DNA from 3 places in the Enterobacter sp. 186315 genome. Region 1 is predicted to be linked to each of the others. Evidence: riboswitches for the same ligand, from Rfam matches in the RefSeq annotation. Region 1 holds a riboswitch; each other region holds the start of a gene.

What was found. Region 1 has a riboswitch for thiamine pyrophosphate ahead of thiC (phosphomethylpyrimidine synthase ThiC). Riboswitches for the same ligand answer to the same signal wherever they lie in the genome.
Region 2: linked by a shared signal. The riboswitch ahead of thiM (hydroxyethylthiazole kinase) and the one ahead of thiC (phosphomethylpyrimidine synthase ThiC) in region 1 are both predicted to bind thiamine pyrophosphate.
Region 3: linked by a shared signal. The riboswitch ahead of thiB (thiamine ABC transporter substrate binding subunit) and the one ahead of thiC (phosphomethylpyrimidine synthase ThiC) in region 1 are both predicted to bind thiamine pyrophosphate.

What each region holds. Positions count from the first base shown of each region.
Region 1 covers NZ_JBPTTK010000031.1:13,960-21,878, reverse strand. Annotated here, with positions in the region: gene nudC (NAD(+) diphosphatase) at 1-547, opposite strand, end outside; gene rsd (sigma D regulator) at 643-1,140, shown strand; TPP riboswitch at 1,195-1,307, shown strand; gene thiC (phosphomethylpyrimidine synthase ThiC) at 1,386-3,281, shown strand; gene thiE (thiamine phosphate synthase) at 3,281-3,922, shown strand; gene thiF (thiazole biosynthesis adenylyltransferase ThiF) at 3,909-4,664, shown strand; gene thiS (sulfur carrier protein ThiS) at 4,648-4,848, shown strand; gene thiG (thiazole synthase) at 4,850-5,617, shown strand; gene thiH (2-iminoacetate synthase ThiH) at 5,617-6,750, shown strand; gene ACSVHP_RS21670 (sensor domain-containing diguanylate cyclase) at 7,067-7,919, shown strand, end outside.
Region 2 covers NZ_JBPTTK010000007.1:154,587-162,505, forward strand. Annotated here, with positions in the region: gene ACSVHP_RS10490 (ADP-ribosylglycohydrolase family protein) at 1-289, shown strand, start outside; gene ACSVHP_RS10495 (PfkB family carbohydrate kinase) at 286-1,239, shown strand; gene ACSVHP_RS10500 (GntR family transcriptional regulator) at 1,213-1,959, opposite strand; gene thiD (bifunctional hydroxymethylpyrimidine kinase/phosphomethylpyrimidine kinase) at 2,002-2,802, opposite strand; gene thiM (hydroxyethylthiazole kinase) at 2,799-3,569, opposite strand; TPP riboswitch at 3,605-3,701, opposite strand; gene ACSVHP_RS10515 (hypothetical protein) at 3,889-4,830, opposite strand; gene ACSVHP_RS10520 (hypothetical protein) at 4,855-5,124, opposite strand; partial or broken gene ACSVHP_RS10525 (hypothetical protein) at 5,247-6,185, opposite strand; gene ACSVHP_RS10530 (hypothetical protein) at 6,874-7,146, shown strand; gene ACSVHP_RS10535 (hypothetical protein) at 7,228-7,458, shown strand; gene ACSVHP_RS10540 (hypothetical protein) at 7,486-7,842, shown strand.
Region 3 covers NZ_JBPTTK010000002.1:318,884-326,802, reverse strand. Annotated here, with positions in the region: gene leuB (3-isopropylmalate dehydrogenase) at 1-445, shown strand, start outside; gene leuC (3-isopropylmalate dehydratase large subunit) at 448-1,848, shown strand; gene leuD (3-isopropylmalate dehydratase small subunit) at 1,859-2,464, shown strand; gene ACSVHP_RS03900 (sugar efflux transporter) at 2,501-3,679, opposite strand; gene sgrT (glucose uptake inhibitor SgrT) at 3,799-3,951, opposite strand; gene sgrR (HTH-type transcriptional regulator SgrR) at 4,040-5,695, shown strand; TPP riboswitch at 5,732-5,832, shown strand; gene thiB (thiamine ABC transporter substrate binding subunit) at 5,864-6,847, shown strand; gene thiP (thiamine/thiamine pyrophosphate ABC transporter permease ThiP) at 6,823-7,919, shown strand, end outside.

The DNA of each region.
Region 1 (7,919 bases):
CCTTGATGCCGCTCTCTTCCATCACTTCGCGCGCGACCGCCTGCTCCAGCGTTTCGCCCACTTCGACGAACCCAGCCAGCACGGTATGCACGCCGTTGCGATGGCGGGTGTGCTGCGCCAGCAAAATGGAATCATCACGACGAATGGCGACAATGATGCACGGGGCAATTTGCGGGTAGTAGCGTTCGCGGCAGTGGCTGCACAGCATCGCCCACTCGGTTTTGCTCGGGTGCATGGTGTGGCCGCAGTAGCCGCAGTATTTGTGCGAGCGGTAGAACTCCGCGAGCTGCACGCCGCGACCGGCAAGCTGAAACAGCCCGACATCCAGATCGAGCACCTGGCGAACGGATCCCATATCCTGACGGCGCGCCTGCTGAACCAGCCATACCGACTCGCCCTGCCACTCGCCGATCCTGAGCGCAGGTTGCCCCACCAGATCGAACGTGTCCGCCGCGCCAAACGGGATTTCGCCCGCAGGAAGCCATAATTTTTGTTCGTGGCAGACTAACCACCAGCCGCGATCTGATTTTTCAATAATACGATCCATATCTATTGCACTACCTTCGCTTCACTGACATGTTGTTAGCATTGTGATTACATTTTGGGTACGCAGAGTTAATTCTAAACCTTGTGGAGTCGAACATGTTAAACCAGCTAGAAAGCCTTACAGAGCGCGTTGGAGGAAGTAACACACTGGTGGATCGCTGGCTACATGTGCGCAAGCATCTGCTCGTTGCTTATTACAATCTGGTCGGTATTAAGCCTGGCAAAGAATCCTACATGCGTCTGAACGAAAAAGCGCTGGATGATTTTTGTCAGAGCCTGGTCGACTACCTGTCCGACGGCCATTTCAATATTTATGAGCGCATTATCCGCGAAATGGAAGGCACAGGTCTCGCATTAACCGCGTCGAGGCTTTATCCGCAGCTGGAGGACAATACCCAGCAGATTATGGATTACTACGACTCCACGCTTGAGAACGCTATCGATCACGATAACTATCTTGAGTTCCAGCAGGCGCTGTCCGATCTGGGCGAGGCGCTGGAAGAGCGCTTCACGCTGGAGGATAAGCTTATTTGCCTGGCGCTGGATAACAATCTGAAGCTCGGCAACGAAGAGAACGTCGCGCCACCCGCTTGAGTTCTGAGTCGTTAACGAGTAGTTTACAAACATTCGCCCCTCTTCGGAGGGGGATTTTTCTTGTCGGAGTGCCTAGCGTTGCCAAAACGCAGGCTGAGACCGTTAATTCGGGATCCGCGGAACCTGATCAGGCTAATACCTGCGAAGGGAACAAGAGTCTATCTGCTGTTGTATCGCCTCCGGGCGATCTCCTCTTGCTTCATCCGTCGTCTGACAAGCCACGTCCTTCACTTTTGGAATGAGCTATGTCTGCCACAAAACTGACCCGCCGCGAACAGCGCGCAAACGCACAACGCTTCATCGACACTCTGGAAGGCACCGCTTTCCCCAACTCAAAACGGATCTACATTACCGGCTCCCAGGCGGATATTCGCGTGCCGATGCGTGAGATCCAGCTAAGCCCTACCCTTATCAGCGGCAGCAAAGAGCACCCGCAGTTTGAAGAGAACGAAGCAATCCCGGTGTACGACACCTCCGGCCCCTACGGCGACCCTGAGGTGGCGATTAACGTGCAGCAGGGGCTGGCAAAGCTGCGCCAGCCGTGGATTGACGCCCGCGCCGATAGCGAGGCGCTAAACGAGCAAAGCTCCGCGTATACCAAGGAACGCCTTGCTGACGACGGTCTGGACGAACTGCGTTTTACCGGCCTGCTGACGCCAAAACGCGCCAGAGCGGGCAAACGCGTGACCCAGCTGCACTACGCCCGTCAGGGGATCGTGACCCCAGAGATGGAGTTCATCGCCATCCGCGAGAACATGGGCCGCGAGCGCATCCGCAGCGAGGTGCTGCGCCACCAGCATCCGGGCGAGGGCTTTGGCGCGCGCCTGCCGGAAAATATCACCCCGGAGTTTGTGCGTGACGAAGTGGCCGCCGGGCGCGCCATTATTCCCGCCAATATCAACCACCCGGAATCCGAGCCGATGATTATTGGCCGCAACTTCCTCGTGAAGGTGAACGCCAACATCGGTAACTCTGCCGTGACGTCGTCTATCGAAGAGGAGGTGGAAAAGCTGGTGTGGTCAACCCGCTGGGGCGCGGACACGGTGATGGATCTCTCCACCGGGCGTTACATCCACGAAACCCGCGAGTGGATTTTGCGTAACAGCCCGGTTCCGATCGGCACCGTCCCGATTTATCAGGCGCTGGAAAAAGTGAACGGCATAGCAGAAAACCTCACCTGGGAGGCCTTCCGCGATACGCTGCTGGAGCAGGCCGAACAGGGGGTGGATTACTTCACCATCCACGCGGGCGTGCTGCTGCGCTACGTGCCGATGACCGCCAAACGCCTGACCGGGATTGTCTCGCGCGGCGGTTCGATCATGGCGAAATGGTGCCTGTCCCATCATCAGGAAAACTTCCTCTACGAACATTTCCGCGAGATTTGCGAAATCTGCGCGGCCCACGATGTCTCGCTGTCGCTGGGCGACGGCCTGCGCCCCGGCTCGATTCAGGACGCCAACGACGAAGCGCAGTTTGCCGAGCTGCATACCCTGGGCGAGCTGACCAAAATTGCCTGGGAGTATGACGTGCAGGTGATGATTGAAGGCCCGGGACACGTACCGATGCAGATGATCCGCCGCAACATGACCGAAGAGCTGGAGCACTGCCACGAAGCGCCGTTCTACACCCTGGGGCCGCTGACCACCGATATCGCGCCGGGCTACGACCACTTCACCTCCGGGATTGGCGCGGCGATGATTGGCTGGTTTGGCTGCGCGATGCTCTGCTACGTGACGCCGAAAGAGCACCTCGGCCTGCCGAACAAAGAGGACGTGAAGCAGGGGCTGATCACCTACAAAATCGCCGCCCACGCGGCGGATCTGGCGAAGGGCCATCCGGGGGCGCAAATCCGCGATAACGCCATGTCGAAGGCACGCTTTGAATTCCGCTGGGAAGATCAGTTCAACCTGGCCCTCGACCCGTTCACCGCCCGCGCTTATCACGACGAAACTCTGCCGCAGGAGTCCGGCAAAGTGGCGCACTTCTGCTCCATGTGCGGGCCAAAATTCTGCTCGATGAAAATCAGCCAGGAGGTGCGCGACTACGCTGCCGCCCAGGCCATCGAGGTGGGAATGGCGGAGATGTCCAAGAACTTCCGCGCGAAAGGCGGCGAGATCTACCTCAAAAAAGAGGAGGCATAATGTACCAGCCCGATTTCCCAACGGTTCCCTTCCGGCTCGGCCTTTACCCGGTGGTGGACAGCGTGATGTGGATTGAGCGTCTGCTACAGGCCGGCGTTCGCACCCTTCAGCTGCGCATCAAGGATAAGCGCGATGACGAGGTAGAGGCCGACGTGGTCGCCGCCGTTGTGCTGGGGCGGCAGTACAGCGCCCGGCTGTTTATCAACGACTACTGGCGGCTGGCGATTAAGCACCGCGCTTACGGCGTGCATCTGGGTCAGGAAGATCTGGAGACCACCGATCTGAGCGCCATTCGCGAGGCGGGGCTGCGGCTCGGCGTGTCAACGCACGATGACATGGAAATTGATATCGCCCTCGCCGCGCGTCCGTCCTATATCGCCCTCGGCCACGTCTTCCCGACGCAGACCAAGCAGATGCCGTCGGCGCCGCAGGGGCTGGCGCAGCTTGCTCGCCATATCGAGCGTCTGGCCGATTACCCGACCGTCGCCATCGGCGGGATTAGCCTTGAACGCGCCCCGGCGGTGCTGGAAACCGGCGTGGGAAGTATCGCCGTGGTCAGCGCCATCACGCAGGCCGCTGACTGGCAGGCAGCCACCGCGCAGCTGTTAACGCTGGCAGGAGCGGGTGATGAACGATCGTGACTTTATGCGCTACAGCCGCCAGATCCTGCTGGAGGATATCGCCATCGACGGGCAGCAAACGCTGCTCGCCAGCCGGGTGCTGATTGTCGGTCTGGGGGGCTTAGGCGCACCGGCCGCGCTGTATCTGGCGGGTGCAGGCGTGGGCACGCTGGTGCTGGCGGACGACGACGAAGTTCACCTCAGCAACCTGCAACGCCAGATCCTCTTTACCACGGACGATGTTAACCAGCCGAAGGCGCAGATCACCCGGCAGCGGCTGAACCAGCTGAACCCGGATATCGAGCTGATTGCCCTTCAGGAGCGCCTCCACGGCGAAAACCTGCGTCGCGAAGTGGCGCGTGCGGATGTGGTTCTGGACTGCACCGACAACATGGCTACGCGGCAGGCCATTAACGCCGCCTGCGTGGCGCAGAATATCCCGCTGGTGAGCGCCAGCGCGGTGGGTTTTGGCGGGCAGCTCATGGTGCTGACGCCGCCGTGGGCGCAGGGATGTTACCGCTGCCTGTGGCCAGACGATGCCGAGCCGGAGCGCAACTGCCGCACGGCGGGCATTCTTGGCCCGGTGGTGGGCGTGATGGGAACGCTTCAGGCGCTGGAAGCCATCAAGCTGCTCTGCGGCATGGACACGGAGCGCAACACGCTGCGCCTGTTCGACGCCCGCTCCGGCGGCTGGCGGCACCTGGCCCTGCACCGGGCCAGCCACTGTCCGGTATGCGGAGGCCACCATGCGCATTCTCTTTAACGATGAGCCGATGACGTGCGACGACGATCTCACCGTGGCGGGGCTGCTCGACAGGCTGCGCCAGCTTAAGCCGGGCACCGCGCTGGCGCTAAATCAACAGATCCTGCCGCGCGAGCGGTGGGAACATCAGCAGGTGAGCGAAGGCGACAGCATCCTGCTTTTTCAGGTTATCGCAGGGGGTTGAGATGTTACGTATTGCCGACAAAACCTTTGAGTCACACCTCTTTACCGGCACCGGAAAATTCGCCTCACCGCAGCTGATGGTAGACGCCATCCGCGAGAGCGGCAGCCAGCTGGTGACGCTGGCGATGAAGCGCGTTGACCTGCGCAACCACGGCGATGCGATCCTCGCGCCGCTGCTGGCGGCGGGGGTGACGCTTCTGCCGAACACGTCCGGCGCCAAAACGGCGGAAGAGGCCATTTTTGCCGCGCAGCTGGCGCGAGAAGCGCTGGGCACGCACTGGCTGAAGCTGGAGATCCACCCGGACGCCCGCTGGCTGCTGCCCGATCCGATTGAAACCCTGAAAGCGGCGGAAGCGCTCGTTAAACAGGGCTTTACGGTCCTGCCCTACTGCGGCGCGGATCCGGTGCTGTGCAAGCGGCTGGAAGAGGTCGGCTGCGCGGCGGTGATGCCGCTGGGCGCGCCGATTGGCTCCAACCAGGGGCTGGAAACCCGGGCGATGCTGGAGATCGTCATCGAACAGGCGACGGTGCCGGTAGTGGTTGACGCGGGGATTGGCGTGCCGAGCCACGCCGCGCAGGCGCTGGAGATGGGGGCCGACGCGGTGCTGGTGAACACCGCCATTGCGGTGGCTGACGATCCGGTGACGATGGCGCGCGCGTTTCGCCTGGCGGTTGAGGCGGGGCTGCTGGCGCGGGAGTCCGGTCCCGGCACGCGCAGCGCGCAGGCGCAGGCCACCAGCCCGCTGACCGGTTTTCTGGAGGCCTTCTGATGACCACCTTTACCGACCGCTGGCGGCAGCTCGACTGGGACGATATTCGCCTGCGCATCAACGGCAAAACACCGGCGGACGTGGAGCGGGCGTTAGCGGCCCGTCACCCGTCCCGCGACGACCTGATGGCCCTGCTCTCTCCGGCGGCCAGCGCGTATCTGGAGCCAATGGCCCAGCGGGCGCAGCGGCTCACCCGCCAGCGTTTTGGCAACACGGTGAGCTTCTACGTGCCGCTTTATCTTTCCAACCTGTGCGCCAACGACTGCACCTACTGCGGCTTTTCCATGAGCAACCGCATTAAGCGCAAAACGCTCGATACATATGAGATTGCGCGCGAGTGTGCAGCCATCCGCGAGATGGGGTTTGAGCATCTGCTGCTGGTGACCGGCGAGCATCAGGGAAAGGTGGGGATGGACTATTTTCGCCAGCATCTCCCGGCGATACGGCGGGAATTTGCGTCGCTACAGATGGAGGTGCAGCCGCTGTCTCAGGACGAATACGGGGAGCTGAAGACGCTGGGGCTGGACGGGGTGATGGTCTATCAGGAAACCTATCACGAGGCGATGTACGCCCGGCATCACCTGAAGGGCAAAAAGCAGGATTTCTTTTTCAGGCTGGAAACGCCGGACCGGCTCGGGCGCGCGGGGATCGACAAAATCGGTCTGGGGGCGCTGAGCGGGCTGTCCGACAGCTGGCGGGTGGATTGCTATATGGTGGCGGAGCACCTGCTCTGGCTACAGCAGCACTACTGGCAAAGCCGCTACTCGGTCTCGTTCCCGCGCCTGCGCCCCTGTGCCGGGGGCATTGAGCCTGCGTCGCTGATGGATGAACGCCAGCTGGTGCAGACTATCTGCGCGTTTCGCCTGCTCGCGCCGGAGGTGGAACTGTCGCTCTCCACGCGGGAATCGCCAGCGTTTCGCGACCGCGTGATCCCCCTTGCCATTAACAACGTAAGCGCCTTTTCCAAAACGCAGCCGGGCGGTTACGCCGATAACCATCCTGAGCTGGAGCAATTTGCCCCGCATGACGACCGACGCCCGGAAGCCGTTGCCGACGCGCTGGCGGCGCAGGGGTTGCAGCCGGTGTGGAAAGACTGGGACAGCTGGCTGGGAAGAGCCTCGCAGCCGCGCTGAAAGGGGATGTAATCACAAAGAAACTCTACGAGCCGCCTCGTAAGTTCAAAACCGGGTGATTGCCGTGCAGCGCCCGGTTTTTTTATTCTTGCTTCGTCAGCAACGGACGCTGACCAGGGCGAAAAGCTTCTTCCTCGTTTCGCCCTGCCCCCTGCCCACACTTAAGAAAATTTGAATTAATCAATTTTTCTTAAGCGAAATCATCTCGCCGGGGACAAGATTTTGTATAATTCGTCATCAGCATGGCGGCAACGACTATGCTGAAGGGAGATCAGTTGCACTCACGTTTTACCTCATCTGGACAGATGCAAGACTCATGGCACTTCATACCAAAAAACTCTCGTTCACCAGGCCAATCATGGTTAGCTTCGCAGGGATATTATTCAGCTTTGGCCTGATCGCTGCGTTTATCATGCTGACTCAGCGGAATGATTTTCTCGATGATTATCATAAGATTAACGGAAACTTCACCCATAACCTGGCGGTGAACTATACCGAATCTATCCTGCGGGAGAACGACTACATTCTGGGGCGCGCGGCGACCTTCTTCGCGCGCAATAACCGGCTGGATCAGACGGTTGTTGCCAATCCCGAAGAGGGGTTGCAGGTGTTAATGCATCTGCAAAACCTGATGCCGTCGGTCTCCTCTATTTCGCTGGCCGACACCGAGGGGCACTACCTGCGCGCGCCGGAAGTGCGCCTGACGGAGAAAAGTAAGGGCTACGATGCCCGTACGCGCCCGTGGTTTGTCGGGCAGGCCGAAGCCAGCACCTTCAGCCACTATACCCATCCCTATCTGGACTATTTCACCGAGCATCCGACGGTGACGGTCTATAAGCCGGTTATTTCCCCGGAAGGACGGCTCAAAGGCTCGCTCGCGTTTCACCTGGACCTGACCTCGATGGGCTATACCCTGCGTCAGATGGTGGCCCCCGTTCAGGGCGAATTTTTTGTCGTCGAGCGCGACGGTGCCGTGGTGTTACACCCGGATACCGGCGCGCTGTTTAAGCAGTACGTGAGCGAAGCGCTGATGGACAAAATGACCAGCGGCGAGGGGCATATTTACGACAAGAAAACGAAGACCTGGTATTACTACTACTCCTTCACCAACCCGGACTGGTTCGTGATTTACCGCGTATCGAACGCGACGCTCAGCGAGACTACCCGCC
Region 2 (7,919 bases), on a different contig from region 1:
GTATCAGCTGGTCGGCGCGGGCACCAGCACCATCGAGTCCGTTCCGGCGGCTATCGCGATGGTCGAACTGGCCGGAACCGACCCGAACCGCTGCGCGATGTTATGCGCTAACCTCGGCGGCGATACCGACACCATCGGCGCGATGGCGACCGCCGTCTGCGGCGCGCTGCACGGCGTACAGGCTATCGATCCGGCGCTGAAGGCAGAGCTCGACGCCGTCAATCAGCTTGATTTCGGCCATTACTGCGAAAAACTGCTGCACTACCGGGAGAAACGGGAGGGGGTATGAATTCGTTTGCCCGACACCTTGAGACATTGCAGGCCACGCGTCCGGTGACGGTGCTGGGCGCGGCGGTGATAGACGTCATCGCCGACGCCTACGCCCTGCCCTGGCGCGGCTGCGATATCGAACTTAAACAGCAGGGCGTGAACATCGGCGGCTGCGCGCTGAATATTGCCATCGCCCTGAAGCGCCTCGGCATTTCGGCGCAAAACGCGCTACCCGTCGGCCACGGCGTGTGGGCGGATATTATCCGCAACGCCATGCAAAAGCAGGATCTGCACAGCGCCGTTGAAGCCGAAAATGGCGATAACGGCTGGTGCCTGGCGCTGGTGGAGCCGGACGGCGAGCGGACGTTTATGTCGTTCAGCGGCGTCGAGAACCAGTGGCAGCAGGGCTGGCTTGACTCGCTTAGCGTGCCGCAAAACAGCCTGGTGTATCTGTCGGGCTATCAGCTGGCCTCGCCGAGCGGCGAGATGCTGACGCGCTGGCTGGAAGATCTTCAGGACGTCACCGCATTTATCGACTTTGGCCCGCGTATTGCCGATATCCCCGACGACCTGATGGCGCGGATCATGGCCTGCAAACCGATTGTTTCGCTTAACCGTCAGGAGGCGCAGCTTGCCGCAGAGAGGCTCGGCGTGGAGGTAGAGTCGCTGGGCGCTCACTGGCAGCAGCGTTTCGGCTCGCCGCTGATTGTGCGTCACGACAAAGACGGCGCGGCCTGGTATGAGGCGGGACAGTCCGGCAACGTTCCGGCGTTTGCGGCCACCGTGGTGGATACCATCGGCGCGGGAGACAGCCATGCGGGCGGGACGCTTGCCGGGCTGGCGGCGGGCTGGAGCCTGGCGGAGTCGGTCAGGCTGGGTAACGCGGTTGCCGCCTGGGTGGTGAGCCACCGGGGCGGCGATTGTGCGCCAACGCGCGAGGAACTACTCCTCGCACACAAAGACGTATAGATCGCTGCGGCAGTAGCTAATGCTGTACTCAATGGGCCGGTGCTGCTGGTCGAGCGCAACCTGCTTGATCACCAGCACCGGAATTTTGTCATCCATCTTAATGTGCGTCTGAAATTCGCTGTCCGGCATCCGGGCGCTGACGCGGGAGCGGGTGCGCTGCGGGAAGATATTCTGGCTGCGGAAATAGTCGTAAAGCGAAATGCCGATCGCGTCCGGGTCGTGAATTAACCCCACCGGCACCCAGGACTCCTCAATCGATACGGCATCGTCATCCACGTAACGAATACGCTTAAGCAGAAAGACATCGCTGTTCGCGGGCAGCGAGAGCTGGCTGGCGACCTCTTCCGGGCATTTCACCACCCGTTTATTCACCCACAGCGTGTTGGGCGTTTTGCCGCGCAGCACCACCTGCTGAGAAAACCCGCGCGCCTCCTTCAGGGAGTATTCAAAGATATTGTTGATTTGCGTGCCGTAGCCGCGGGCGCGGGTCACCACGCCCTCTTCCTCCAGCGCCTGCATCGCCTTACGCACCGTAATGCGCGACACCCCGGTTAACTGACTCAGATCGCGCTCGCCCGGCAGGATATTGCCGTGCGCCAGCACGCCGCTGCGCACCGCGTTTTTCACCGTGTCGGCAAACTTCAGGTACAGGGGCGTGTTGTCCGGTGCGGAAATTCGCTCCAGTAACTGCTCGATTAACCGGGTATGCGCTTGTTCCATCTCTGTTTTTCTCAGGCGTGAGGTTTCCTGCCAGTATACGATCTACCACCATTCATGAAAATGATGAACCGGCCCAATACCGTGACCCACCTCCAGAGTATCGGCTTTGGCCAGCGCGGCAGAAAGCCAGGTCTTGGCCTCCTGTACCGTATCGCCCCAGTTCTGATGGCGCGGGCGCAGCGCCGCCAGCGCCGCCGAGAGCGTACATCCCGTCCCGTGGGTGTTTTTGGTCTGCACGCGCGGGGCGGTAAAACGCACCTCGTCGTCGCGGGTAAAGAGCCAGTCCGGACTTTCGGCATCATCAAGATGACCGCCTTTCATCAGCACCGCCCCGCAGCCCATCGCCAGCAGCGCGTGGCCCTGGGCTTTCATCTCGCGCTCGTTTTGCGCATGCGGCGCGTCGAGCAGCGCGGCGGCCTCCGGCAGGTTTGGCGTGATCAGCGCCACCTGCGGCAGCAGCTTTTTACGAAGCGTATCCACCGCCGAGGATGAGAGCAGCGGGTCGCCGCTTTTCGCCAGCATCACGGTATCGAGCACCACGTTTTGCACCTCATAGCGCCTGAGCCTTTCCGCCACCGCCTCGACGATATCCGTTTCCGCCAGCATCCCGATTTTGGTGGTATCAATGCGCACGTCGCTGAACACCGAATCGAGCTGCGCCGCCACAAAATCAGGCTCGATGCGGTACACCGACTGCACGCCGCGCGTATTTTGCGCCACCAGCGCGGTAATAACGGAACAGCCGTACGCCCCCAGCGCCGAGAAGGTTTTGAGATCGGCCTGGATCCCCGCCCCGCCGCTCGGGTCGGTCCCGGCAATGGTTAATGCGTTGATTCGCTTCATGCGCGATCCTCCAGCGCGTAGAGCGCATCGAGGAACGCGCTGGCGAAGCTGCCCGGGCCGCGAGAGTGGCTTATGGCAACCGAGCCGGCGCGTTTCATAAAGCCGCAGGCCGCCGCCACGTTGTCGAGCCTGTCGCCGGGTAGCGAACAGCTGGCCGCTACTACCGCCGAGAGCGCGCAGCCCGTTCCCACCACGCGGGTCATCAGCGGATCGCCGCCCGCTATCGACCGGGTGCGCTGCCCGTCGGTGATGTAATCCACCTCCCCGGTCACCGCCACAATCGCGTTGGTCTGCCGCGCCAGCGCCTGTGCCGCAGGCAGCGCGCTGGCGGCGGTATCGGTGGTATCCACGCCGCGCCCGCCCGCGCTCATCCCGGCAAGGGCGAGGATTTCGGAGGCATTACCGCGAATGGCGGCAGGCTGGAGGGAGAGAACTTGCTGGCAAAAGCGGGTGCGAAACGCCAGCGCCCCCACCGCAACCGGATCGAGCGTCCAGGGCTTGCCTGCCGCCACGGCGCTTTCAATCGCCCGGCGCATCGACTGCGCCCGGGGCGCGGTGAGCGTGCCGACGTTAATGAGCAGCGCGTCCGCCAGCGCGGCGAACTGCTCGGCCTCTTCGGCCTCAATCACCATCGCAGGTGACGCGCCAAGCGCCAGCAGCACGTTGGCCGTGAACGTCTGTACGACATCGTTGGTCATACAGTGGGTAAGCGGAGAACGGGTTCGGAACTGATGTAAAACGTGTAGATCGAGCAGGTCAGGCTGCATGGTATCGCTCCTGCCTTGCGTGAAGAAGCGATGTCCGGGAAGGCATCTGACTTCCCTACGCTGGCATTATCCAGATCAGGTAATACGGGTATTTCTCAGCCTTCACAAAGAAGGGCACCCCGAGTCATTTACTACAAAATCAAAAGTTTGAGATTAATGCTTCTCATTAATCTCTGAACGGGATAGTAATGCTAGCGGGAAGTGCTGTAAACGGCTAAAGCGAACCTTTTGGGCAATGTGTGAAAGGATGAGTGACAATTACACTGACGCTAGTCAGGGGCAAAAAAAAATGCCCCTGCTATTTGAAACATGTTGAAAATTACTCTTCGTCACGTCTGTAGTTCGTACGAAGAAAATCCTCATACTTCGCTGGAAGTATGGCAATTTCTCCCCACGTTTTATCTTTGGACCAGTATCCTGCACCACATGAGGCTATTTTTCCAAAAAAGAGCAGAATCCGCCTCAATGCGTTTGCCTGAGTAATTCCTCTGGCATCCAAATCACCATTACTGGCAGATATTCTGAAATCGACATTGCCAACAAGCCTAGGGTGCCTCAAAAATACGTGACTGTTATGTTCAAATCGATCTATGCGTACAATTTCTCCAAAATAAAAATTGGGAATATCATCTTCAGAATCGATCTCAGCAGCCTCTTTCAAAGACTCTGCTAAAACATAATGATATACATGGTCCCCTACCGCAACGTGGATATCTCGATAGTAGTTTTGGCGAAAATTGGTGCACAACGATTGAACGCTTGTCACCTTACTTGGTAGGTTGAAGGTCTGGCCTTCATGCCTAGAGGCAGGAACATTAACAGGCGGCCCATTCTCACTTTCAAATTCTGTTTCAACCAGTTCAGCATGTTCCTCATCATGTTGTCTTGCGTTATTCTGAGGCCGCTCTTGCTTGAAACCACTAATAATAATAAGTTCACCATCTTCAACGGCTTGTGCTGCTTCGGCTTCGTTATCGTATTTTTTCCCAACCATGATCCCACTTCGTAAACGGCAATACGGTGCGTCTTCATCAGGGTAGTGTCTAAAAAGAGCTTCAGCGCCATTCGCCATGATAGACACAGCTGGATCTCCTGGAACTCTTAACAAAGGTTCATAGCATGAAGGACAGTGAAGATATCCTTTCATTTCTGCTTCATATTCCAACGGCTCAACTTCAACTCTGTTTAGCGCTACAATTGGCATCGTTGATTTGTTCCATTTTGGATCGTAATAGGCATAAGCAATTCTTCGGCTAGTCATTTCTTCTCCCTTCGATAAGTTTCATCAACGATTACTTTTTCCATAAGACATAGATATTCCGTCAAGATACCCCTGAGCATAGGCAGCATGCGGGCTCTTATGCCTTACATTTCCAGCTTGGCTTTCAGGAAGGGAATCTAAATTAATCCAAAGTGTTTCATCGCGCCTTATACCTGCTTCATAACCTTTTTCATACGCGCAACCACAACATTTATGTCTACCCATTCCTCCTTGATCGTCAGGAAGCTTTTCAAAAAAATCCCAGTAACGATGCTGATCTTCGCAATTTGCCATAGATCCAATTTCCTTTTGAAATGAATACTCAAACTATATGAATACTCTGAACCTCCATTTCAAGATGATTCCTAAAGACTTTTTTGATCGGCATCAAAATGGTAGACAAAATTTTGATTTCATCATTCCCAGTGAAGACCATCATTCAAATAGCAGACTGAAAATAAAGGAAACATATGCAGATAATCCTGGGTGATTCCTGATCCGCTTTTCTCATGAACGATTACCTGTTGCAGATGTGCCAAGTTACAACCCTGCCAGCTTAATAGGTTAAAATCATGGTTTGCCGGAATGAATTTGCCAGTCGGCGCTGTCCACAATCATCAAGATACGAAATACCCAGCTGATCACGGACATCAGCCAAGACCTTGCCGATTTTATGCATGTTCTTACCCGACACAGGCTAGAAAATCTTCACTTTCCATTGATGGTTAACGAAACAAGGAAATCCCACTCGGTTAGTTGCTGAACAGTAATCGACCGATAAGGCTGTACAACGCGCTTTGGCATGTTTTCAACAACTTCCATCACCTGCATGATGTCCTGCTTGGTTATCTTCGTTACTTCTGTTGATGCACCGAGGACAATTAACATGACTTCCATAAAGCGCTCATTGGCCTGTTAAATTGCCTTCGTCCAGTTTTGGGCTTTCTCATCTTTATACATATTCCACACGCCAGCCATTGTTAACACGTGTTCTGGTTGAGCTTCAGTGTGTTCTTCCTCATTTCGCGAAGGAGTGACAACCTCGCGGTCTTCCTGAGCAACCATTGGCTGAATATGGCGCCGCACATCATTCAGAAATTGTTGCGCCAGCCATTGTTCGTTCTGCTGCTTCAAACTATTGCCATACTCAGAAAGACGCCTACCGAAGTGATCCGGTTGGATGGTTCCACGTTGAACCAAAGGAATTACAGGAGAAGCAAAAGACATGAGCAACTGCGCCTGGTGTGGCTGTCAGTCTCTAACGACTAACGGAAAAACTTAATATCAGGCAAGCGAAAACGAACATAATAAACCCCGTTACGTTTAACGGTGTGGCGAATGGTTTTGTGTCCCATTTGGAGAGCCTCAATGTGTTACGGCTGGACAATACGGGACGAAAAGGAGTAATAATCTTTTGATTTATATGATGATAGTCGCCAGGACTACGCTGGCATTATCCAGATCAGGTAATACGGGTATTTCTCTGCCCTCACAAAGAAGGCCCCCGAGAAAAATTACAATTTATTCAATCAGTTACTTAAACATAAACTGTATCAATCATTCTCCCGGGGCAAAAGGCCGGAAGCAACACGTTTTTCACGCATCTCTTTTATTCGCTTGGAAGGTTAAGAGCGTGATGAACGCCGGCAGGGAAAATTTTTTATTTGCCTCAACGCCCTGCCCGCGCCTTCATTAATCGCCTTAGCCTCTTTCACCTGAAACATTAAGTCGTTCTCAAACTGGTTATAAAAACAGCACAACCAGATGCCAATCAAGCCCTTATCCTCATTCAGCATCCGAAAGCGGCAACTCCCAACTCAATGTAAACATTAACAAAAACAATAACATGACCTTAAACCTATTCATTAGACACATGATTTAGATCAAGATCATCAGTTTGGCTTTAATTGATAGTTCAGTCACGAAACTAAAGGGCGTTTTGACCGCTTTTAACCTCTTTGGCGCAGGCCCTTAGAAGAGCGTTGTCCATGCCGCAAAGCAAGCCAGTTGAACCTACCCAATACGTTAATGATGGTGTTTTACATGCGAGTGAACAAAACAATTATTGCTCTGGCTGTGTCTGGCGTAACCGTGGCTCATGCTTACACTGCGCTATGCAAAGTGAAGTTCGAATGGGACAGCGTCAGCATCGTCGAAACGCAAGGCGCAGGCGACAACGGGAATGCCGGTCCACGGGTTCTAATCAGGAGGGTAGAAACGCCAGCTTTCACCGCCCTCTGGAAAAGACAAAATAACGCTCTTGAAGTGGCATCTGATAAGACGACTCAGGCTGGTCGTTCAGGACGTTATGCCTGATTTATAAACTCTGACGTCGGCGCGTTAAGCGACACCGTTAATTAATCCATGTTGATAGCAAAAATATAACGACGTAAATATATGAAAATAAAAATCATGTTAATCGCCCTGGCAGGGGCTACCCTGTTAACAGGCTGCTCTACTCCGCAACAGCGCATCGCTGAATGCCAGGCCACAGGCGTCAGCCTGGATGCCTGTTACATTGGGGAGCAAACGCGGCAGGCGTCCATCAATAATGCCTCGATGGCGGCGGCTTATGCCAACGCCCATGATGCGGTAAGCGATTCAAAAGAAAAGAAAAAGCACCACTGATATCTTTATCATTAAAGGAACGTCGTTATGAAAATGAAACTAGCGCTGTTAGCTCTCTTATCTGTGGTAGCCATTTCGCCTGCTCACGCGATTAGCGCAAAATACCGCGCGCAGCTGGAGCACTCTGGCTGTACGCAGGTGAGCGATGCCAACGGGACCTGTGACATCACCAAAACCAAAGCCCAGAACGCCAAAGCGGGCTCAGGCTATAAAGCGCTGTCTGCTGATGCGGCGTATGCCATGAATAAACCCATTTCCGACGTGGCGGAATATTTGCTGTCTAAAGGCTGGAAGCCGAATAATGGCGAATGGCACAAGAGCGGGTATATTTTACGCTTAGTGGTTGAAAACGATAAGGTCGTGAATAGCCAGTTAACGAAATAAAATACTGGCGGCACAGGCCGCCACTATTTCAGCGCTGATAATCTCTTCCTCTGTAATGATCTCAACGTAATGAAATT
Region 3 (7,919 bases), on a different contig from region 1:
CCCGGACGTAGAGCTGTCGCACATGTATATCGACAACGCGACCATGCAGCTGATTAAAGATCCGTCCCAGTTCGACGTGCTGCTGTGCTCCAACCTGTTCGGCGATATTTTGTCGGACGAGTGCGCGATGATCACCGGCTCCATGGGCATGTTGCCCTCGGCGAGCCTGAACGAAGAAGGCTTCGGTCTGTATGAACCGGCCGGCGGCTCCGCACCGGACATCGCAGGTAAAAACATCGCGAACCCGATTGCGCAGATCCTCTCCCTGGCTCTGCTGCTGCGTTACAGCCTGGATGCGGGCGATGCCGCAACGGCGATTGAAAACGCCATTAACCGTGCGTTAGAAGAAGGCATCCGTACCGGCGATTTAGCGCGCGGCACGGCGGCAGTCAGTACCGATGAAATGGGCGACATCATTGCCCGCTATGTCGCTGAAGGGGTGTAATCATGGCGAAGACGTTATACGAAAAGTTGTTTGATGCGCACGTGGTGTATGAAGCTGCCAATGAAACCCCGCTGCTCTATATCGACCGCCACCTGGTTCACGAAGTCACCTCTCCACAGGCGTTTGACGGCCTGCGCGCGCACAAGCGTCCGGTTCGTCAGCCGGGTAAAACCTTCGCGACCATGGATCACAACGTATCCACCCAAACCAAAGACATTAATGCGTCGGGTGAGATGGCGCGTATCCAGATGCAGGAACTCATCAAGAACTGCAACGAGTTCGGCGTTGAGCTGTATGACCTGAACCACCCGTATCAGGGCATTGTTCACGTCATGGGGCCTGAACAGGGCATTACCCTGCCGGGAATGACCATTGTCTGCGGCGACTCGCACACCGCAACCCACGGCGCATTTGGCGCACTGGCGTTTGGGATTGGCACCTCAGAAGTTGAACACGTTCTGGCTACGCAGACCCTGAAGCAGGGCCGTGCCAAAACCATGAAGATTGAAGTGAAGGGCAAAGCGGCCCCGGGCATTACGGCGAAAGATATCGTGCTGGCGATTATCGGCAAAACCGGTAGCGCGGGCGGTACCGGGCACGTCGTTGAGTTTTGCGGCGACGCGATCCGCGACCTGAGCATGGAAGGCCGTATGACCCTGTGCAACATGGCGATTGAGATGGGTGCAAAAGCGGGCCTGGTTGCGCCTGACGACACCACCTTCAACTACGTGAAGGGCCGTTTGCACGCGCCAAAAGGCCAGGATTTTGCCGATGCCGTCGCGTACTGGAAAACCCTGAGCACCGATGAAGGCGCCGCATTTGATACCGTCGTTACCTTGCAGGCAGAAGAGATCGCCCCGCAGGTGACCTGGGGCACGAACCCGGGTCAGGTCATTTCCGTTAACGACAGCATTCCCGATCCGGCCTCGTTCGCCGATCCGGTTGAACGCGCCAGCGCGGAAAAAGCCTTAGCCTACATGGGGCTGAAGCCGGGCGTGCCGTTGACCGATGTCGCGATTGATAAGGTCTTTATCGGCTCCTGCACTAACTCCCGCATTGAAGATCTGCGTGCCGCCGCGGAAATCGCCAAAGGCCGTAAAGTGGCTCCGGGCGTGCAGGCGCTGGTGGTACCTGGCTCCGGCCCGGTGAAAGCCCAGGCAGAAGCGGAAGGCCTGGATAAGATCTTTATCGAAGCCGGTTTCGAGTGGCGCTTGCCTGGCTGCTCCATGTGCCTGGCGATGAACAATGACCGCCTGAACCCGGGCGAGCGTTGCGCCTCCACCAGTAACCGTAACTTTGAAGGCCGTCAGGGCCGCGGTGGGCGTACCCACCTGGTCAGCCCGGCAATGGCCGCCGCTGCGGCAGTATCCGGCCATTTCGCCGACATTCGCAGCCTGAAATAAGGAGACAATCATGGCAGAGAAATTTACCCAACATACGGGCCTGGTTGTCCCTCTGGACGCGGCCAACGTCGATACCGACGCAATCATTCCTAAGCAGTTTTTACAGAAGGTAACCCGCACCGGTTTTGGCGCGCACCTGTTTAACGACTGGCGTTTTCTGGATGACAAAGGCGAGGTGCCTAATCCCGAGTTCGTGCTGAACTTCCCGGAATTTAAAGGCGCATCGATTCTGCTGGCGCGGGAAAACTTTGGCTGTGGTTCATCGCGTGAACACGCACCGTGGGCGTTGACCGACTACGGCTTTAAGGTGGTTATTGCACCGAGCTTTGCCGATATTTTCTATGGCAACAGCTTTAACAACCAGCTGCTGCCCGTCACGCTCAGTGATGAGCAGGTCGACGAACTGTTCGCCCTGGTTCAGGCCAATCCGGGCATTTCGTTTGAAGTGGATCTGGAAGCCGAAGTCGTCAAAGCCGGAGATAAAAGCTACAGCTTCAGCATTGATGCCTTCCGCCGCCACTGCATGTTGAACGGCCTGGACAGCATTGGCTTGACGTTGCAGCACGAAGAGGCGATTTCCGCCTACGAGAATAAACAGCCTGCGTTTATGGGCTAAATGAAACGGGCCCGCCTGCTGCGGGCCTTTTTTTTATCAGATATCTTTCACACGACACGTCAGCGCCAGCGTCACCAGCGAAATCGCCGCAATCACCCAGTAAACCGACGGGTGCCCGTAACTCTGCGCCAGCGCCCCCTGAATAACCCCCGCCAGAATCACGCCGGTGGAGATACTGTTGGTAAACAGCGTCGTGGCCGATCCGGCGCGTCCGGGCATCAGGTCCTGGAACCAGAGCATCCCGATCCCCGCGACAATCCCGATAAACACGGCATTAAACAGCTGCAACGCCAGCAGCGCCTCGCGTGTATGGAAGAAAATCAGCCCCAGATAGAACAACACTCCAGCCCCCACCGCGACGATCATCATCGCGCGCTTGCCGAAGCGCTTAACGTAATAGCCCGCCAGGATCATCGCCGGGATCTCAAGCCCTGCGGCGGTGCCCATTAAAATACCGGCCAGCTTATCCGGCAGGCCCAGCGTGCTGCTGATCCACAGCGGCATATCAATGATGTACATGGTGTTGCAGGTCCACATCAGCGTGGAGGCGATAAACAACATGCGGACGTTTTTGTCCTTCCAGCCGCTCACCTCGGTTAACGGCTTATCCGTCGTTTGCTCGACCCGCGCCACCGACGGCAGCGCAAACGCTATCAATGCCAGACTGATGACGAAGATCCCCGCCGCGATGCTGAACATCATCGTAAAGCCGTAATTCAGCGCCAGCATAAACGCCAGCGGCGGGCCAATCACCCACGCCAGCGAAAGCTGGGCACGCATCACCGAGCTGAACATCACCACTTCCCGCGCAGAGTTATCCGCGTATTCACGCGCCAGGGCGAAAAGCTGCGGCATGGCGGTATTCGCCAGCGATGCCAGCAGCACGCCGCAGGTAAGCAGCGTCATATAGTGGCGGTTGAAGGCGAATAACAGGGCGTTACCAATTGCCATCGCACAGCAAAAGAGGATCAGTTTGCGGCGATCGCCCTGGCTGTCGGAACGCTTTGCCAGCCACAGGCTAACCAGGATCCCGGCGATGGCGTTGACGGTATAAAACAGGCCGACCCAGAACGGCTGCGCGCCGACCTCACGGCTCAGAAACAGGCTCAGGGTGGGTGCCTGTAGCGCCCCGGCCACGCCCATCATAAAGGCCACCAGCATAAAAGCGGCGTACACGCCGTTCAGGCGGCGACCCATCGTCATCAACCAGAGCATACAAAATCCTTGTGAAAGCCGTTCGATATGGGCAGGAATACTAAACGAAAAAAGCCAGCAAAAACATTTTGCTGGCCGGTGATTAGCACCAATACTCAGTCACACATGATCGAGGCGAGTTAGCGAGAAGAGGTCGGATTCGTAACATCCCACTGCATCAGATCTTCCAGCATTTTCAGCCGCTGCTCAGCAGACTGGCGGGCCAGCCAGGACACTCCCTTTGTCGCTGAAAAATAGCGTTGGTAAAACTGACGTGCGGTTGACCTCTTCATAATTTACCTCCTCGCTTCATCGGGAAGAATTATTGGCCTAATATAGGGATTAATAAATTGCTGATTTTTTGTCAGGAGTTCCTCTTTTATGCCCTCTGGTCGTCTGCAACAACAATTTATCCGCCTCTGGCAGTGCTGCGAAGGGCAGTCGCAGGAAACCACGCTGAACGAGCTGGCCGAGCTGCTGAACTGCTCGCGCCGCCACATGCGCACCCTGCTCAACACCATGCAGCAGCAGGGCTGGCTAAGCTGGGAGGCGGAAGCAGGACGCGGCAAGCGCTCGCGTCTGACCTTCCTCTACACCGGGCTGGCGCTACAGCAGCAGCGGGCGGAAGATCTTCTTGAGCAGGATCGAATCGATCAGCTGGTTCAGCTTGTCGGCGATAAGGCCGCCGTTCGGCAGATGCTGGTGTCGCACCTCGGCAGAAGCTTCCGTCAGGGGCGGCACATCCTGCGGGTTGTCTATTACCGTCCGATGAAAAACCTGTTGCCCGGCAGCGCCTTACGCCGCTCTGAAACCCACATGGCGCGGCAGATCTTCAGCGGGCTGACGCGCATAAATGAGGAAAACGGGGAACTGGAAGCGGATATCGCCCACCACTGGCAGCAAATTTCCCCCCTGCACTGGCGCTTCTTCTTACGCCCCGGCATTCATTTCCATCACGGCCGCGAGCTGGAGATGAGCGACGCGATCGCCACTCTGGAGCGCGCCCGCAGGCTGCCGCTCTATTCGCATATCGTGCGTATCCACTCTCCCACCGCCTGGACGCTGGACATCGAACTGTCGCAGCCGGACAAATGGCTGCCGTGGCTGCTGGGATATGTCCCGTCAATGATTTTGCCTGCCGAATGGCACTCCATGGCCAACTTCGCCAGCGTGCCGATTGGCACCGGGCCCTATTCGGTGGCGCGCAATAACAATAATCAGCTTAAGATCCGCGCGTTCGACGACTACTTTGGTTATCGCGCCCTGATCGACGAAGTTAACGTCTGGGTTCTGCCGGATATCAACGAAGAGCTGAGCGTCGGACTGACGCTTGAAGGACCAACGCGCGGCGAAAAGGCGGTGGAGAGCCGTCTTGAAGAGGGCTGTTACTATCTGCTGTTTGACAGCCGCACCCATCGCGGGGCAAACAGGGAGGTGCGAAAGTGGATAAGCCACATTCTCGCACCGGCAAACCTGATTTATCACGCGGAAGAGCAGTACCAAACCTACTGGTTCCCGGCTTACGGCCTGCTGCCCCGCTGGCACCACGCCCATCCGCAGCAGTGCGAAAAGCCGGCCGGGCTGGAGTCCATCACCCTTAGCTACTACCGCGAACATGTCGAGCACCGTTTTATCGCCAGGATCATGTCCAGACTCCTCGCCGCGGTGGGGGTAACGCTGGAGATCCGGGAGATGGATTACGACGACTGGCACCGTGGCGACGAGGTCAGCGATATCTGGCTGAACAGTGCTAACTTTACCCTGCCGCTCGATTTCTCCCTGTTTTCGCACCTGTATGAAGTGCCGCTCATTCAGCACTGTATTGAACGGGACTGGCAGCAGGATGCCACGCAGTGGCGCGCGGGGGAGATGAACCTGGCCGTGTGGTGCCAGCAGCTGCTGGCGGAACAGTCAATTGTGCCGCTGATCCACCACTGGCTGATGATCCAGGGCCAGCGCAGTATGCGCGGCCTGCGGATGAATACCCTCGGCTGGTTTGATTTTAAATCCGCCTGGTTTGCGCCGCCGGAGCCATAATGCTTTCGCAATATTCACCAAATCATTACAATACTGTCGTTCTCAACGGGGTGCTGCATCACTGATGTGCGCTGAGATAATACCCGTCGAACCTGATCCGGATAACGCCGGCGAAGGGATTTGAGGCTGTCTCTCAAAATCCTTTGCCACTCAACTTTGAGGTGCAAAGTGTTAAAAATAGTTCTTCCCCTGCTGGCGCTGTTTGCGCTGCCTGCTTTTGCGAAACCCGTTCTGACGGTCTACACCTACGACTCCTTTTCTGCCGACTGGGGCCCTGGCCCGGTGGTGAAAAAAGCCTTTGAAGCCGACTGCAACTGCGAGCTGAAGTTCGTGGCGCTGGAAGACGGCGTTTCGCTGCTCAACCGTCTGCGCATGGAAGGCAAAAACAGCAAAGCCGACGTGGTGCTTGGTCTCGATAACAACCTGCTGGATGCGGCCTCGCAGACGAAACTGTTCGCTAAAAGCGGCGTCGCGGCGGATGCCGTTAAGGTGCCCGGCGGCTGGAAGAATGACACCTTCGTGCCGTTCGACTACGGCTACTTTGCGTTTGTTTATGACAAGAACAAGCTGAAAAACCCGCCAAAAAGCCTGAAAGAACTGGTCGAAGGCGAACAGAAGTGGCGCGTCATTTATGAAGATCCGCGCACCAGCACCCCGGGCCTCGGCCTGCTGCTGTGGATGCAAAAAGTGTACGGCGATAAAGCGCCGGAAGCCTGGCAGAAGCTGGCGGCGAAAACCGTCACCGTGACCAAAGGCTGGAGCGAAGCCTACGGCCTGTTCCTCAAAGGGGAGAGCGATCTGGTGCTGAGCTACACCACCTCCCCGGCCTACCACATTATTGCCGAGAAGAAAGATAACTACGCGGCGGCCAATTTCGCGGAAGGTCATTACCTTCAGGTGGAAGTCGCTGCGCGCACCGCCGCCAGCAAACAGCCTGAGCTGGCAGAGAAGTTCCTGAAGTTTATGGTCTCCCCGGCGTTCCAGAACGCTATCCCGACCGGCAACTGGATGTACCCGGTCACCGACGTTGCGCTGCCAGCAGGCTTTGAAAAGCTGACAAAACCGCAGACCTCGCTGGAGTTTACGCCGCAGCAGGTGGCCGCACAGCGCGCCGCATGGGTAAGTGAATGGCAACGCGCCGTCAGCCGCTGATCCCCGGCTGGCTGCTCCCCGGACTGCTCGCCGCCGTTCTGATGGTGGCGGTCAGCCTGGGGGCATTTCTGGCGCTGTGGCTTAACGCGCCGGATAGCGATCTGCTCGCGCTCTGGCACGACAGCTACCTGTGGCACGTGATCCGTTTCTCGTTCTGGCAGGCGTTTCTCTCGGCGCTGCTGTCGGTGGTGCCCGCCATCTTCCTCGCCCGCGCCCTTTACCGCAGACGCTTCCCCGGCAGACAGGCGTTACTGCGCCTGTGCGCCATGACGCTGATCCTCCCGGTGCTGGTGGCGGTGTTCGGTATTTTGAGCGTTTACGGGCGTCAGGGCTGGCTGGCCTCGCTCTTTGCCCTGCTCGGCCTGGAGTGGAATTTCTCTCCCTACGGGCTGAAAGGCATTCTGCTGGCACACGTCTTTTTCAATATGCCGATGGCGACGCGCCTCTTTTTACAGGCGCTGGAAAGCATTCCCGGCGAGCAGCGTCAGCTTGCCGCCCAGCTGGATATGCGCGGCTGGTCGTTCTTCCGCTTCGTTGAATGGCCGTGGCTGCGCCGACAAATTCCCCCGGTCGCCGCGCTGATCTTTATGCTCTGCTTTGCCAGCTTCGCCACCGTGCTCTCTCTCGGCGGCGGGCCGCAGGCGACCACCATCGAGCTGGCTATCTATCAGGCGCTGAGCTACGACTACGATCCGGGCCGCGCGGCGCTGCTGGCGATCGTGCAGATGATCTGCTGCCTGGGTCTGGTGCTGCTGAGCCAGCGCTTAAGCAAAGCGATTCCCGTGGGACATAACCACATTGCGGGCTGGCGCGATCCGCAGGACAGCCTGCACGGTCGGATAAGCGATATCGTTCTGATTACGCTGGCGCTCCTGCTTCTGCTGCCGCCGCTGCTGGCGGTGGTGGTGGATGGGGTGAATCTGAACATGCTTTCGGTGCTGCAACAGCCCGTGCTCTGGCAGGCGACCTTTACCTCGCTGCGCATCGCTCTCGGAGCCGGGGTATTGTGCGTGCTGCTGACCCTGATGCTGCTCTGGAGCAGCCGCGAGCTGTACGCCCGCGAGCAACGCAA